DNA from 2 places in the Alteromonas sp. 38 genome. Region 1 is predicted to be linked to the other one. Evidence: riboswitches for the same ligand, from Rfam matches in the RefSeq annotation. Region 1 holds a riboswitch; the other holds the start of a gene.

Region 1 (4,655 bases):
GTTCTGCTTAGCCGCCAGCAGCACATAGGCAATGGCAAGCACTACCGCCAACCATTCCAGTGTTGATGTAGCTGCTATCTGCGACAAAAACTCAGTAAAAAATGCACTCATGCTTCAGCTTTTCTGGCTTGCTTATTGGCCTGCATGGCATCGTAGTTTAAAAACTTAGCCACAAAAATTGCCTGCCCGACCTCTTCGTGAGTTCGCTGCATTTCCTTACCAAGAATAGCCATCACATGTCCGTAATCACCGGATACCTGCGTGCTGGTAGAAGTCGTTAATACGCCAATATTACCGTAGCTATTCAAGCGATCGATAAATTGTTGGATAGGTTCTATGTATTCCCCCACTAGTGGGTATAGCGATAGCTCAACCATGACTTGCATAGCGTACTCCTAGAATTCGTATTTAACGGTAACGCCGAACTGTCGGCCATTACCTAATTGATAGTATGGTTCTGCAAACGCATACTCATCACGAGGGTCGTTACTGAATCCACCAAAACCTCTGGTGTAATACTCATTGTCGAAGGCATTTTTAACCCACACGCTGGTTTGCCAATTATTAGAAAACCATACAATTTCACTGTTCACTAACGTTGTCGAAGGTGCTTCTACGTCATGCCCATCAGAAAAGCGGTAGCTATCTTTAAAATCGATATCAATACGCCAAAGCACATTATCAGTGATGGATAACTCACTAAATAAGTTAGCTGTGTATTTCGGCGCTTGTGCTTGGCGCTGTTTTTCAATCACAGTGCCATCGGTCAGCGTATAATCTTCAAAGGTTGCATCTAGGTAGCCTACACTCATGTTCATGGTCCAGTTTTCATCTACCAGCCAACTTAACTCTAGTTCAGCACCTTTATTAGTGCCTATATCGGCATTATCTATAATGTCGATAAAATCAGGTGTGCCGTCTTCTCGAATTTGAACATCAAAATTACTCACTTGCGTATCGTCCCTATCCATATAGAAAAGGGCGGCTCGCATGGTAAGTTCAGGCATTAACAAAGGCCCCTTAACACCAAGCTCGTAATTCCAGTTGTATTCTTCATCAAAGAATCGCTGCTCATCTGATACGCGTTCGTCAGGGTTGTACCCTGCCCCTTTGTAGCCGCGAGAAATACTGGCATAGTAAAAGTGGTTCTCGGCGGTATACTGCAATGCCACTTTCCCGCCTGTCATCGTAGTATCATGACTACTTTCAAGGCCATTGTTATCTGAGTAGTCAAAACCATAGTTTTCTACACGTAACCCTGCCACTAGCGTTAGGCTAGTGGTGAGCGTAGATTCAGTCTGAAAATATACCGCTTTGGTAGTGGGTTCATACACACTGGTAAAATCACCTGATGCATAGGTGTACTCACGTAACAAATCTTCTTCGCTGGTTTTGTAAAACGCGCCAAGCGTCCAAGCGGTCGCGCCATCAAATAACGCGGCACTGTCTGATGATACAAAGCGTACTTCTGCAGTTTGTGTGTCTACATCACGGAAATAAGCGTCGAATGAGGTATACCCGAAAGGGTGAAAACCTTCATAAGTCCAATCTTCGTCATATCCATAACCAATATTGTGTGATGCATGAGTGGCGATGAGAATGAAATCACCGCCATTAGTCGAGGTAGTAGATTTCGCACTTACCGCATGAGTTTGATGGGTGTCAAAACCTGGCTCATCAGATAAGGTCTGATTATTATTATCTAATGAAAACGCATCATACCCATTGTCGATGTCATACCAACGATATGTCAGCGCCAAGGTACTTCTTTCGTCAATATTTCCAGCAATACTGATGCGCGCGGCGGTTTCATCGAGATTATTGGTATCATCACGCTTTTGCTCGCTGCCGTTACTGTTAACCACGGTATTTTCTACAAAACCATCACTACGGTTATGCATTAGTGCAACGCGATATCCCCAGTCCTGGTTGATGTCATCACCTGTAGCCACTTCCACCCGATAACTATCTTTGTTACCAGCTCTTAATTCAACATAGTCAGCGCCTTCTGAACCTACAGGCGTACTAGAAAGCTTTACCGCGCCTGCTAACGCGCCGGAACCAAATAAGGTGGCCTGAGGGCCTCGGTACACTTCTAGCTGCTGTGTATCAAAAATAAGCGCCGCTGCCGCTAGACCAGAGAAATCAAATTCGTCAACGATGAAACTAACAGAAGGGTTAATAGGCTCTACAAATTGACTACGTTCACCGATACCGCGTATTTGCACAAAGCGCCCACGAGAAGCGCCTGCGGCAAAATTCACGTTCGGCACACTGTTTAGCACACTATCAATATGGGTAGGCTGGCGACTGCTTAAGCGCTGAGCGCCCAAAATGGTCGCACTGGCACTTAGTTGGTCTAATACGGTTTCACGAAAGTCTCCGCTAACGACAATACGTTCAACGTCTTCAAGTTGTGTTTCTTGTTCATTGGTTTGCGCATTAGCACAAAGCGATGCAGCAATTAAAGAAAGACAAAATATTGGTTTTTGCATGGGATCTCTTATTCTTTTCTAAGAAAAAAGATCCGGGTGTACGGCAGGTGATACGACTATGTGGTCAACCATCCCTACGCCGGCATTATCCGGATCAGGTGTAAGGGTTCTCACAGTGTTGATGTGAATCTCAGTCCGCGGTACAGACACCCCTTGGTATATGCATTCAGTTAGAATACCGAATACAGCGAGGAGTCTACCAGTTACGCCAAAACCGTCAAGATATTAAACGGTTAACTTAGCGTACCAGTAAACATCGTATTTTTGTTATATGGCTTATTTTTGTTCTTTTAATTCTAGATTAAGCTTTCGTACTTCTTCGTTAGTTTGTGACACCAACGCTTCAAGGGTTTTACCATGCGCTGCAGGTTGGCGGGAATCTGGGTCAACTTTTACGAAGACGATGTCATCGGCAAAACAAATGGTTTTCTTGGTGGCTTTGTTACGCACTAAACAGCTTACGGTAATCGACGTTCTACCAACCGCTTTAGTCTCAAGACCAAATTCAACAATGTCACCTTGCATTGCAGGAGATTCAAAACTAATTTCTCCAATATGTTTGGTCACCAAACAATTAGTTTCTAATTGGCAAATTGCCCAAATGGCAGCCTCTTCATCAATCCACTCAAGCGCGCGGCCGCCAAATAAAGAGTTGGCATAATTTAGATCGTTTGGCATCACTAGACGCCGAGAAAGAAAGCGCATTCGAATTCCTTTAGATAAGTGGTTACTATAAGCAGAGAAAGTCTTAATTATACCGAAAAAACACACCTATGGCGCCACCGGAATTAACTCAATGGTTGTTTAACCCTATTTATTTGCAATCACGACAAAAAGTGTATCGCCGTCTGCTTTTGCTTTCTGGCGATTATGAGTGGGTTAATCAGCGTTTAACGTCTCTTTTAAGCGATATTCCCGCCTCACTTATCGTTAAAGAAATAGGCGCAGAGAACTCCCCCCTACGTAAGCATTTGTTAGGTAATGAGTGTGATATCGGGGTAGTACATTCACATCAAGGGTTTAGCCCGGGAAACCTGATGGCCATTGCAGGTACCATTCGTTGGGGTGGCTGTCTTATTTTGTGCTGTCCTGCGTTAGCCTCTTGGCATTTACACGCCAGTCCTACTCATCTATCTCACGGGTTTAAAGCATCCCAAAGCCTTTATATAAATAGGCTTGTAGCAATAATAAAAAACAATGCAGACGTAGCTATATGGGATAGTAACAACTGCCATATCCCTGATTTGGTGGCAAGTGATACCTTTGATTCGTTAAACCCGCTAGACCCGATAGCCCAATTGACCTCTATCAATCCGATAGATAAAGAAGACTTAAAAACAACACCGCTGCAGTTCGATGAGACTCCCCGTAGGTCACAGTTTAACTCATTGGAACAACAGGTTGCATTTAACAGCTTGACAAACAGGTGGTCGCAAAAGGTCCGTAAAGCAGTCATCACTGCGCCTAGGGGCAGAGGTAAGTCGGCGCTTCTAGGGATGTTTGTTGCAGCAAGGCTGGATAAGGGCGATAAAGTGCTCATCACGAGCGCCATTCGTGAAAACACGAACACCCTTTTTGAACATATTCGCAAAGGTTCTACTTCCCAAAACCTACGAGTAGAAGACGAAGTATTGAAACCTACCAACAACGATGCTGATGGCACTAATGGTCAAGACGCTCAAACAATTACTGCTGAAACATGTGTTACTAATAAATTCGTTGTTGAGGAGAACGGATGCGTACAGTGGCTTGCACCCGATAATCCCGTGCTGATCAATAACGAATGTAACTTACTTATTATTGATGAGGCTGCATCCTTTCCGTTACCTGTTCTTAAGTTGCTACTTGGCGCTCATGATAACTGGGTGATCAGTACAACCTTACAGGGATATGAAGGAAGTGGACAAGGTTTTATACAACGTATGATGCCTGCTTTTACGTCTGTAGGCGCTTTACACCTTTCATTAAGCACGCCGCTGCGCTGGACAGAGAACGATAAACTAGAGAGTCTGATTCATAACATTTGCTTATTTGAAGGATCTAAAACATTTGATACTACCCTCAAAATTACGTCAGAAACATTTAGTACAAATTATAGAATAGGTGTGATGTCTGCATTATCGGAACAGGAATTACACAGTGTTATGCAGCTGTTAGCCA
Region 2 (4,655 bases), 1.2 Mb from region 1:
GCCGTATCTCTGTGATGGCGAACCATATGGGCAACATCCTTGAGAACGTGTACGAAGATGAAGCGGCCCCCGACACCCGCGCCGGAAGTATTGGCGGCGGCGAAGACGGTTATAACGACGATACCAAAGCATTTCGTGCACAGTTAAACTTCGACTTAAGCGCTAATTCTAACCTTTTGGTTAGTGCAAATTGGGCAGATACCACCAAAAGTGAAGGCCCTTATCAAGTAGTTAATACCACAGAAGTTAAAGACGCTGCTGGTAATGTTATTGATGTTATTTACGCCGCTGACGATCCACTAGGCTGTGACACTATTCAAGCTGGCGCGTGTGTAGACGGAAACTTTAACGGCGATCCGTTGCGCCCAGTTCAAGGCGGCGATTTTAACGGTAATATCGACCCTGATGGTAGCGGTGAAAAAGTAAATAAAGACTTCGCCTTTGAAGATCAAAACAAAATTAAGTCACGCGGCCTAGCAGCAACCTATGAATATGATTTTGACGACTTCACCTTTACCTCGGTGACCGACTGGAAAAACTTTACCCGTGTTATCGGCCTAGATTCAGATCAAACCGCCTCACCAGAACTGATTTTCCAATCAGATGGCGACATTACTCAGTTCAGTGAAGAGCTGCGCGTAAGCGGCAATACCATGAATAGCAAATGGGTAGCGGGCTTTTATTACTTAAGCATTGAAACCGACTACCTGCAAGGCCTAGCCGCAAGCCCAACGGGCGGTTATTTAGCTGGTGAAGAGCAAAACACGTTAGCCACCATTGATACCGACTCCTACTCTGTATTCGGTCAAATTGACTACGATTTAACCGACGAACTCGTGCTGGTATCGGGTTTACGTTTAGTGCGTGAAAATAAGTCGATGGACGGCCAATTGCGTCAAAACGCCAACTTGGTCGACCGTGATATTGAAGTAGATTACGGCATTGATCCATTGGTAGATGTAGCCATGGATAATGATGAGACCATGTGGTCTGCAAAGCTACAGTTAGATTATAAACCAAACGCAGATACGCTTTTATATGCTGGTATTAACCGAGGCGTAAAAGCAGGTAACTTCAATGCGCCTTTAGGCGGTAGTTTTAGCACCTACGACGCCGAAGTACTTCTTGCCTATGAAGCGGGCGCAAAGCTAACCCTTATGGACGGTAAAGCCCAGTTAAACAGTAGTATTTTCTACTATGATTACTCTGATTATCAGTCGTTTTCGTGGGTAAATAATGCTGGCGTAGTGTTCAACGAAGATGCGCAATTTACTGGTGCTGAAGTTGAGCTACTATTAAACCCTATTGATGCACTAGACATCATGTTCGGCGTGTCTTACACCGATGCTGTGGTAGAAGATTTAGAAGTAGCTTCAGGCGTATTTGTAGACACCACGCCCCCTTACACACCTGAGTGGCAATCATCAGGTTTAGTACGCTACACATGGGATATAGACAGCGGCAGTGTTGCAGCGCTTATTAGTGGCTCGTACCAGTCAGAGTCTTTCCATAATGCCCGTAACTTTACTGCGCATACCATTGAAAGTCACTTTAAAGCCGATGCACGCATTACCTGGACTGACAAAGAAGATTTATGGAGTGTAGCCGCTTACGTAGATAACCTTACTGATTCAGACCACGAATTAATTGGTTTCGACGTATCAGGCTTCTACGGTACTTCGCAAATCTCTTACGCAAAACCACGCACTTACGGCATAACGGTAAGACGTAATTTCTAATTAGTAAAAGGCTAGCTGCGGTTAAAGATACAGCACCGCTCAACAAACATCCTGTAAGTAAAAACCCCGTTTAGGGGTTTTTTTATCTTTGCTTCACATGAATTTAATTTAATCACACTTAGCCACTCCCGCAGCATGGATGCTGTAGAGAGGCCCCAGGGATGGGTTCACGCCGTGCTTCCCTCACTTCTCTCGCCGAAATTCCCCTTGAGTAAGCAAAGCGTGTTCTCCTTAAAAACCTTCTACAGCTTGGATGCTGTAGAGAGGCCCCATGGATGGGTTCACGCCGTGTTTCTAAGGTGAGTTCGCTTTCGTGCCCCCTCAGGGCTTGTAATTTTATTTTCTTTCGCTTTATACTGATTACAGTTACTTGTCGGAGTGCTCAACTGAATTAACCCAGTGAGCTGAGACCGCGAAAGCGGGATCCGTTGAACCTGATCAGGCTAATACCTGCGAAGGGAACAAGAAAGTACAAAGTGGTAAGTTGTAAATGGTAAAAGTTAAGCCTTGTTGTATGGCATGACTTTATCCTTCGGGATTTTGCCTGCAATACCGGTCATGCTTCTGCGCACTTTGTATTCTCTCCTCCACTCCTGACAAGCATTTTATAACCTAAACTAACAGGCGAAAATGCTATGTCGACTCGACGCGAACAGCGCCAACAGGCGCAAGACTTTATTAATCAATTGGCCGGTGAGGCCTACCCTAATTCTACTCGTCACTACGAAAAAGGCAGCCGCGACGATATTAACGTTGCCATGCGACTAATTCACCAGCACGACAGCTTAATTGGCGGCACCGAAGAAAACCCTATATTTGAAAGTAACCCACCCATTGGGGTTTACGATACTTCCGGTCCTTACGGCGACCCAGACGTTACCATTAACGTGCAAAAAGGGTTGGCGCCGCTACGAGAAAGCTGGATTAAAGCCCGCGAAAACACGTACCAGCTTGAAGGGGTATCGTCGCACTTCGCGAAGCAACGTGAGCAAGATATTGTCACTGAAGATTTTCGTTTCACGCGCACGCTGAAACCACGCAAAGCTCTAGATGGCAAAAATGTGACCCAGCTGCATTACGCTCGCCAAGGTATAATAACGCCCGAAATGGAATATATTGCCATTCGCGAAAACATGGGCCGCGACGCACTAAAAGACAGCCCGCTAAGCAATCAACACAAAGGCGAGCACTTCGGGGCCAACCTGCCTTCAAACATTACTCCTGAGTTTGTTCGCCAAGAAGTGGCAGCTGGTCGCGCGATTATTCCCGCGAACATAAACCACCCTGAACTAGAACCTATGATCATTGGCCGCAATTTTTTAGTCAAAATTAACGCCAATATTGGTAATTCAGCAGTCACCTCATCTATTGAAGAGGAAGTAGAAAAGCTAGTGTGGTCTACACGCTGGGGCGCCGATACGCTTATGGATTTATCCACCGGCCGCAACATTCACGAAACCCGCGAATGGCTGCTTCGCAACAGCCCTATTCCGTTAGGCACCGTTCCCATTTATCAGGCGCTTGAGAAAGTAAACGGCGTAGCCGAAGACCTTACGTGGGAGCTATTTAAAGACACCCTTATTGAGCAAGCCGAACAAGGGGTAGATTACTTCACCATTCACGCAGGCGTATTGCTTGAATACGTACCGCTTACCGCAAACCGGGTAACGGGTATTGTGTCCCGCGGTGGCTCGATTATGGCCAAGTGGTGCTTAAGCCATCACAAGCAAAGCTTTTTGTATGAACGATTCCGCGATATTTGTGAAATTTGCGCCGCCTACGATGTATCGCTTTCTTTAGGTGATGGATTACGCCCAGGCAGTGTGGCTGATGCAAATGATGAAGCCCAGTTCTCTGAACTTCGCACCTTAGGTGAGCTGACTAAAATAGCCTGGGAATACGATGTTCAGGTTATGATTGAGGGCCCAGGGCATGTGCCAATGCACATGATCAAAGCCAATATGGAAGAGCAGTTAACCCATTGCCATGAAGCGCCTTTTTACACATTAGGCCCCCTTACTACCGATATTGCGCCAGGTTACGACCACTTCACATCTGGAATAGGTGCCGCCATGATAGGTTGGTACGGGTGCGCCATGCTTTGTTACGTTACTCCTAAAGAACATTTGGGTTTACCCAACAAAGAAGATGTTAAGCAGGGGCTAATTACCTACAAAATTGCGGCACATGCGGCCGACTTAGCCAAAGGCCACCCTGGTGCGCAAATTCGCGATAACGCCATGTCGAAAGCCCGTTTTGAGTTTCGTTGGGAAGACCAGTTCAACCTCGCATTAGACCCCCATACCGCCCGCGCTTATCACGATGAAACCCTGCCCAAGGCCTCGGGTAAAGTGGCACATTTTTGTTCTATGTGTGGCCCCAAATTTTGCTCTATGAAAATTTCTCAAGAAGTGCGAGATGTAGCCAAAGCTAATCAGGAAGCTGCGCAACAAGACAGTGCTCTTCAAGAAAAAGCACTGCAAGAAAAAGGCATGCAAGACATGGCTACCGCCTTTAATAACTCTGGAGCTGCGCTATATCACGGTGCCGATACCAAGGTGCAGCTGCCGTGATAGAAACAACAAGAGGCTTATTTAAAGCAACACAAGCCATGAGCGAGGAACCCGTTGTATGGGCAATTGGTGGCATAGATACAAGTGGAGGCGCGGGTATAACCCGCGACGCCATTACCCTTGCTGATATAAATGTGCATGCATGCGTATTAACCACCCAGGTCGCAAACCAATCTCATTCGATAATGCGAAGTGCATCCGCGTTAAGTATCGATACACTCAATGAACAATGGCAAGCACTCGAAAGCGACCTTCCAGCTAGGGCAATAAAGATTGGCGCTATTGCAAACTCTGCTCAAGCCCTATTTTTGTGTGAGCATGTAGTAAAAATAAAACAGTATAA

The links. Region 1 has a riboswitch for thiamine pyrophosphate ahead of FLAVO9R_RS05525 (TonB-dependent receptor). Riboswitches for the same ligand answer to the same signal wherever they lie in the genome.
Region 2: it holds a riboswitch for thiamine pyrophosphate, as region 1 does, so the genes downstream of both, thiC (phosphomethylpyrimidine synthase ThiC) here and FLAVO9R_RS05525 (TonB-dependent receptor) in region 1, are expected to answer to the same signal.

Annotation. Positions count from the first base shown of each region.
Region 1 covers NZ_LR733300.1:1,291,077-1,295,731, reverse strand. Annotated here, with positions in the region: gene pnuC (nicotinamide riboside transporter PnuC) at 1-111, opposite strand, end outside; gene FLAVO9R_RS05530 (hypothetical protein) at 108-386, opposite strand; gene FLAVO9R_RS05525 (TonB-dependent receptor) at 396-2,495, opposite strand; TPP riboswitch at 2,550-2,659, opposite strand; gene FLAVO9R_RS05520 (acyl-CoA thioesterase) at 2,772-3,200, opposite strand; gene FLAVO9R_RS05515 (GNAT family N-acetyltransferase) at 3,269-4,655, shown strand, end outside.
Region 2 covers NZ_LR733300.1:85,763-90,417, reverse strand. Annotated here, with positions in the region: gene FLAVO9R_RS00390 (TonB-dependent receptor) at 1-1,739, shown strand, start outside; TPP riboswitch at 2,104-2,217, shown strand; gene thiC (phosphomethylpyrimidine synthase ThiC) at 2,375-4,312, shown strand; gene thiE (thiamine phosphate synthase) at 4,309-4,655, shown strand, end outside.